2 regions of the Pseudoalteromonas sp. SG43-1 genome follow, and region 1 is predicted to be linked to the other one. Evidence: riboswitches for the same ligand, from Rfam matches in the RefSeq annotation. Region 1 holds a riboswitch; the other holds the start of a gene.
What was found. Region 1 has a riboswitch for cyclic di-GMP ahead of H5159_RS05430 (hypothetical protein). Riboswitches for the same ligand answer to the same signal wherever they lie in the genome.
Positions count from the first base shown of each region.

Region 1 (3,431 bases):
CGCGAAGATGGCTCATCTTTCGCAGTTGAAGCACGACGTGCGTACACAGCCCTATTGACTACTTTCACCTCACACAACGACAGCACGTATGTAAAAGAGCTTGAAGAGGTAGAAGATAAAACCCTTGAAGAAATTAAAGCAGCAATGGATAAACCGCAACCAGCTGACTGCGAAGCTGCACTGGCTAAAACATTATTAACAATGCAAAGCTGCCATGCAGAAATGAGCCGTATGCAAAAAAATTAAGTCAATTATAATATGGCTTAGTTATTTCAACTAAGCCATATTTAAATTAATTTTCTAAGGTCATAGCTAAAGCTGCATATTGCCTGAACCAAGTGATGTTGCTCACTGCATGCCTCATAATATTATTTGAACGATTTATGATTGAAGGTTCAAACTTAGATAATTCACGCCAATCATATGAGAATGCAATTTGTTCACCTTTACTGCTAATACCTTCTCCGGTTACAAATTGTGGAATAGGACCTGGACCAATGGCAATGCGTTCAACCGCTGTTTTAGCTAAGCAATTCATAATATCTAAGTTGTTAAAATACCCCTCTTCATCAGCTACAACAAATAAGCCAACATCAATATGTCCATGATTAATATCTTCATATTTCTCGTATGATGGACCTCGACGATCCCAATTATAATTCCATGTACACGTGCCATCATCTTGGTACTCTAAATTTTCAGTAAAAAAATCTATAATACCCATTATTTTTGATTTATAAAAATCAGGTCTATCACTCCATTTATCTAAATACAGCATCGCTGTTGCCATTGTCAGGTTATGATTATGGGCTAAAGGATTACTATATAAACCAGAATCACCATAGTTATCGTTATAAAGGTTCACGTAGTAAAAACTTCCTTTAATCGAAGAGTTTTTACTAACGCTATACGAGCTGTCATGGCTGTCTACTATCTTTTGGGCGGCTAATATAGAAATGTCCGCAAAGTTATAATAATCAGATAATTTTTGAGTTTTTATTATATCAACTATACGCATAACACCGTTTAAAATCATACCATCCGTCAAAACAGTTATACTCGAATCAGAGAGTGATCTTTCCCAGCCGGGGGCAATTTCATCTCTTTCATTTAAGAATAATTTAGGTGCCCGCTTATAGCTATTTGTTGCTGAAAATCCATTTGTACTTCTCACCAAATCCGTATCACTAAGCATTTTGTTAGCTAACTCAATAGCCATATCTAAATACTTGAGCTTATTGGTTACATTATAGAAATGCAGATAAGTACGTAACCAATAATACCCATTCCAAGCATATTCATTGCCTGTATTAGACTCATTATTAATCATTGGATTGCCCGGATACTTTGCAAATATCAGTTCAGCTAAACTTGAAACATTATCTACATCAGAAACTTTAGGGTTAGGAACGTCTAAACCGCTTATTAAATCAGCAGATGTAATGTTATGTAATTCAAAGAATGAGTCCTGGTTTGCGGAGATAAGTTGCGGCTCCCCTCTGTCACTTATGCCAAAATTACGGCTATTTTCAATGTTATTCAGGTCTATTAAGCCTAGTCCCTGAAGAGCTCCCTCAGAAAATTTATTTGACCTCCTAAATAACCAATTAAATGATACATCAGTAGGAACAATAAAGTCTTTTTTAACTGAAACACTTTTTAATCCGTCTGAAGCTATTAGCTCTCCATTTTTTACTGTAACTTCTAAAAAACGTGTTTGATAAAAGTTTAACTTATTCCAGACGCCGGGGTATTTGTCTCCAAATTTCATTTGTATACTTGACTGATTAAATAGTAAAAATTCTTTTGTATTTGAGTTAGAAAGTAAATAGGTTTTCTTGGAAGGGTCATTGGGTGTTTCCCCAAGCCACACTACAATTTTGAATGGACCGGTGGGCTGCCAAACATCAAAGCTAGCAAAGCTATTGACGCCGTTAAACTTTATAGCGGTATCAGCAAAAACAGTTTTAATACTAAACGAAAATATTAGTAAAAGGGTAAGTATTAATTTGATCTTCATCATACTCATACGATCTCCAAGTGAGATGGCATGACGCTTTACTGCACACAATATATATGTATGAGGCGGTCCCGCTATCATAGGCTGAGCCCTTAGACCGGAGACTTTGCGTCTTCACCTTTCAGTGAATTTGCCGAAATTAATGTTAATAAACTTATCCGATATGTTTAAAAAACAATCAGAACAAGTGAAATTCTAACCCTTTAGTACTTAATGTCAACTAAAGAAAACCATAAATCATTAGTAAAAAGCAATTCACTTCTATATTAGTAAGTTACAAAACCAAAAAAAGGGCCTTACGGCCCTTTGAGTTAAATAACAAAAGGGAGGTTATTAATTAAAAACGGTATTCTGCACCTACGTAGTAGTAAGCACCGTTAAATCCAAATGGAGCCGAACGACGTGAGTAGTCAAACACACCTGAGCTACTTATTACTGTGTTGCCACTAGCATCCACAATAGTACCTGAGCGAGAGTTACCTATTTCATTTTTATCTGGGTAAACATCGAACAAGTTATTTGCACCAATATTTACTGATAAATCTTCAGTAACGAAGTAGTTAACTTTAACGTCAGTTAAAATTTCTGCACCATACGTTTGACGACCGCCATCTTCTACTGTGTATTCACCAAAACGATTAAGTGACAGGTTAACAGTCCAATCATCACGTTGATAAAGCGCACTTAAGTTAATACGGTCCTCTGGTTGCCACTCTTCTATAATAGAGATGTCTTCAGCTGAGAATATATCTTCTACTTTTACTGTCTCAAGGCTTGAGCCAGCAGGAGAGAACAACGATACAACATCTGTTTTGGTAAAGTTAGCTGCAAGTGTAAAATCAAGCGTGCCGCCTAAACCTTCAGTGTTCCACGTTGCTACAAAATCAACACCACGAGTTTCTGTATCAGCACCATTTAAGAAAAACTGCCCTACGCCAGCACCTGCACTATTTAGTGCTGCATCAAGGCTTGTAGATAACCCTTTACCTAAGCGATCACTAATTACAATACGGTCGTCAATATCAATCGAGTAGTAATCAACGGTTACATTAATATTATCGGTAACGTTATACACAATACCTAAACTACGGTTTTGTGATTTTTCTTCTTTAAGTTTTGGAATACCTAAACTTTGCGCAAGTGTTGAATCATTTCTAAATGTACCAACTTCTTCTGCAACTAAATTCCCATTAGTATCAACAACAAATTGTGTGCTTACGTTATTAAAGTAAAGCTGCTGCATTGAAGGCGCTCTAAATCCTGAGCTTAATGCACCACGTAATGAAATATCGTCGGTAATAGACCAGTTACCAGCAAGTTTAAAGTTTACTGTATCGCCAAAACCTTTGTAGTTATCGTAGCGAAGTGCTCCAGATAAAATCACATCTTCAATTACATAAGATTCTGCATC
Region 1 is NZ_JACJFD010000004.1:122,489-125,919, forward strand. Features, by position in the region: gene H5159_RS05425 (PA2169 family four-helix-bundle protein) at 1-246, shown strand, start outside; gene H5159_RS05430 (hypothetical protein) at 293-2,029, opposite strand; cyclic di-GMP riboswitch class I at 2,082-2,165, opposite strand; gene H5159_RS05435 (TonB-dependent siderophore receptor) at 2,358-3,431, opposite strand, start outside.

Region 2 (3,431 bases), on a different contig from region 1:
CAAGGATCGGCAAACTCAAGTGCCATACGATCCCCTTGCCTATTAACAACTACAAATCGAGCTTGCCCTTGCTCGCGTTCACTCAATACTAAAAAGTTATTAAATAACTCTACACCTTCAAGCAGTACATTTTCTCTGTGAGCTGTATGTTCAACCCATTGTGTTTTATCAGCAATTGTTTCGTTTGTTGCCGTCATTAATCTAAAGTTTTTAGCTTGCCAGTTAGTCACAATATAAAATGTGTCACCTAGCTTATCTACGTCAAACTCGTGGCCATCTTCACGCGGCATTAATGCTTTAAATTCGCCAGTGGGCTTATTAGCATCAAGCACCCATGTATCATTGGTCTCTGTCGATGCTAAATCAATAATAATTAAGCTTTCATCGCGGCTTTTACCAAGTCCCATAAAAAAGCTGCTGTCTTGCTCTTCGTAGACCATTACGTCTTGGCTTTGCTCGCTGCCAAGCTCATGCCTAAATACTTGGTATCCTAATAGCGTTTTTAAATCTTTTTTTACATAAAAAACAGTTTTATTGTCGTTAGCCCAAACAACTTGTCCTTCTGTATTTTCAAGTACATCAGGTAGCATTTCACCGGTCGCTAAGCTTTTAAAGCGAACATTATAAATACGACGACCTTCAGTATCTTCAGAGTAAGCCATAAGCTGCTCGCATGGACTTAGTGCGACTTCGCCCAGCTCAAAAAACTCAAATCCTTCAGCTAAGACATTCACATCGAGTAAAAGCTCTTTATTATCGGCCTTTATGCTCGTACTTCTATAATGACGCGAGTATTCATCATCACCACGAACTTCTGAGTGATACCAGTATTTCCCGTCTTTAACGGGTACCGAATTATCATCTTTTACAATGCGTGCTTTTAACTCTTCAAAAAGTGTATTTTGTAGTGGCTTCATAGCAGCTAACTGTTCATCGCAGTACGCATTTTCAGCATGTAAATGCGCAAGTACTTGCTCATCCTGGCGATCGTCATCACGCATCCAATAGTAATTATCGGTACGTATCTTATTATGAGTACTTAATGTATGGGCTTGCTGTTTAGCAATCGGGAAATTAGGTAATAAACTTAAAGAGTAGACAGGACGAGACACAACAAAACCAATTAAAAAAATAATGTGATTTGCAGTTTATCATAAAAATAAAAAAGCCCATCCAATAGTTGGATGGGCTAAAACGGTAAACGCTTCATTACTAAAACCGCTATACCTTTGGGAAGATAATTTAAGCTTTATATTTGCTGCCAAGCCATAGCCCAGCTTTGCCCTACACCGGGCTCGAACATAGACTTATTATCGTCATTCGTGCGGCAAAACTCATTAAATGGCCAAGGCCTGCATTGATATACATGCCCAGTTTTTGGCTGCAATACCTTTGTACCCGCATTATAGTTTTCACAATTTTCAGGGTACACGTAATCATAAGTATCAAGGTTCTTAACAACACGCTCATCGCATTTTGCAATACAATGAAAGTCGACGTGTGCTTTACATATACCACTGCTTTGCAAAGCAAAAATTTCATTATTTCTATAGGCTACAATTAAACCCTGTTCGGTCATTTTACCTGCGCTAACCAGAGGAACATGCACATTAATATGCTCGGCAACTAAACGTGGCCATGCGTGGGGCTCACCTTGCTCAAGCGAGGTGATCTTGTAATCAAATGATAAACTAACCAGCTCTCCTTGCATGTCGTAAAAGGTTACACTCACCACATCACCAATAAATAATTGGGTATGATGATTTAAGCAACCTATTGTTGACCACTTTCCACAGGCCAACGACGTATGCATAAACACGGCAACACCTTAAGAGTTACAAAATCTTATCCATACACTATGGATACACAAAAAATACACTGAGGGCAAGTGATACATAACAACACGTTATGCAGTAGTCCCGCTACCATAGCTTTATAAAAAGCCTTAGACCGGAAACTTTGCGCCCTAATCTTTCGATTAGTTTGCCAGCAATGCGGCGATTATAATTCGGCCCCGCATAACAATCAAACAAAAGAATGTAACCAAAAACAAAAACCAACCCTTTAAGGTTGGTTTAATATATTTTTAACTAAATAAATAAGTTAAAGGTTCTTTCGCCCACGTAAATATCAGCAACACCAATAAAGATATAAATATTAGCCACGCTGGCCAAGACGCTTTTGTTACTTTAACCTCAGAGTCATCTGCTTTTAACTCTTTTGAGCCTGTGATCATCGCCTTAACTAGCGGCTTACCTTTTATTCTATAAACAATAATAGCTAATACATGTAAGCCAATAGCATAAAGTAAAATGTCAAAATTCAGCTCATGTAGCCAATTGGCAAAATCAATCGTATCGCTAGACACATATTGAGCAAGCGGCCCGTCAGTTAAAATACCATCACTGCTCATTAAGCCACTTGCAAGTTGCGTTATGATCAATATAAAAAACACTATCACCATACAGCTACCGGGTGCTGAATGGCCTAACGATTCGCTTGGTGTTTTTAGCGCCTTTAAAATAGCTCTAGGAGAATGCAGTAACCCACTTAATCTCGCGGTTTTACTACCAATAACACCCCAAATTAAACGTGTTACTATAAGTGCTAAAGTAAAAAAGCCAGCAACAAAATGAAGCTCAATCATGCCCTCTTCAATACTAAAATAAAGCACTGCAATACTTACAACCAAAAACCAATGAAAGCATCTAATAAACCCATCCCACACTTTTAACGTCGTCATTGTGCCTATCCTTAAAAAAACAGTATTATTTAATTTGTTAACTACTTTAACATCATAATATTAAGGTATCCTTATGAGCCATTCTACAAGCCGTGAGAGTAAATATCATGCAACCAGTTAAAAAAGCTATTTTAAAAGGCTTTTTAGATATGCTACCACTGTGTTTAGCGGTTATTCCTTGGGGTATTTTATGTGGCTCTTTAGCGATTCAAAATGGCTTTAGTGCATTAGAAACCCAAGCAATGTCGTTATTAGTATTTGCAGGCTCTGCACAGCTTGTTGCAATTGAACTTATAGCGGGCAACACACCATTGCTTACAATTTTATTCACAACATTTATTATTAGCTCTCGACATTTTTTATACGGTTTAGCCGTGCGTCATAAGGTGATTGATCAACCTATGCGTTGGCGCTTACCAGTAAGTTTTGTTTTAACCGACGAGCTGTTTGCGTTTTCTCATCATCGAAGAGCATATAGAACAAAAACACGCTTAATATACGCATTAAGCGCTGGTTTTAGCTTTTATATTGCATGGAATATTTGGACGTTAATTGGCATTGTAGCGGGCACAATGCTGCCCGACCTAACTAATTTAGGGCTCGACTTTGCAATTGCCGCGACGTTTATCGCGTTAGTTATTCCGGGAATCAAAAATTTGGCCTCACTCGTTACGGTAATTGTAGCTGG
Region 2 is NZ_JACJFD010000018.1:30,471-33,901, reverse strand. Features, by position in the region: gene H5159_RS13150 (S9 family peptidase) at 1-1,112, opposite strand, end outside; gene H5159_RS13145 (hypothetical protein) at 1,250-1,813, opposite strand; cyclic di-GMP riboswitch class I at 1,910-1,998, opposite strand; gene H5159_RS13140 (cytochrome b/b6 domain-containing protein) at 2,087-2,743, opposite strand; gene H5159_RS13135 (AzlC family ABC transporter permease) at 2,851-3,431, shown strand, end outside.
Region 2: another riboswitch for cyclic di-GMP. It lies ahead of H5159_RS13145 (hypothetical protein); the one in region 1 lies ahead of H5159_RS05430 (hypothetical protein).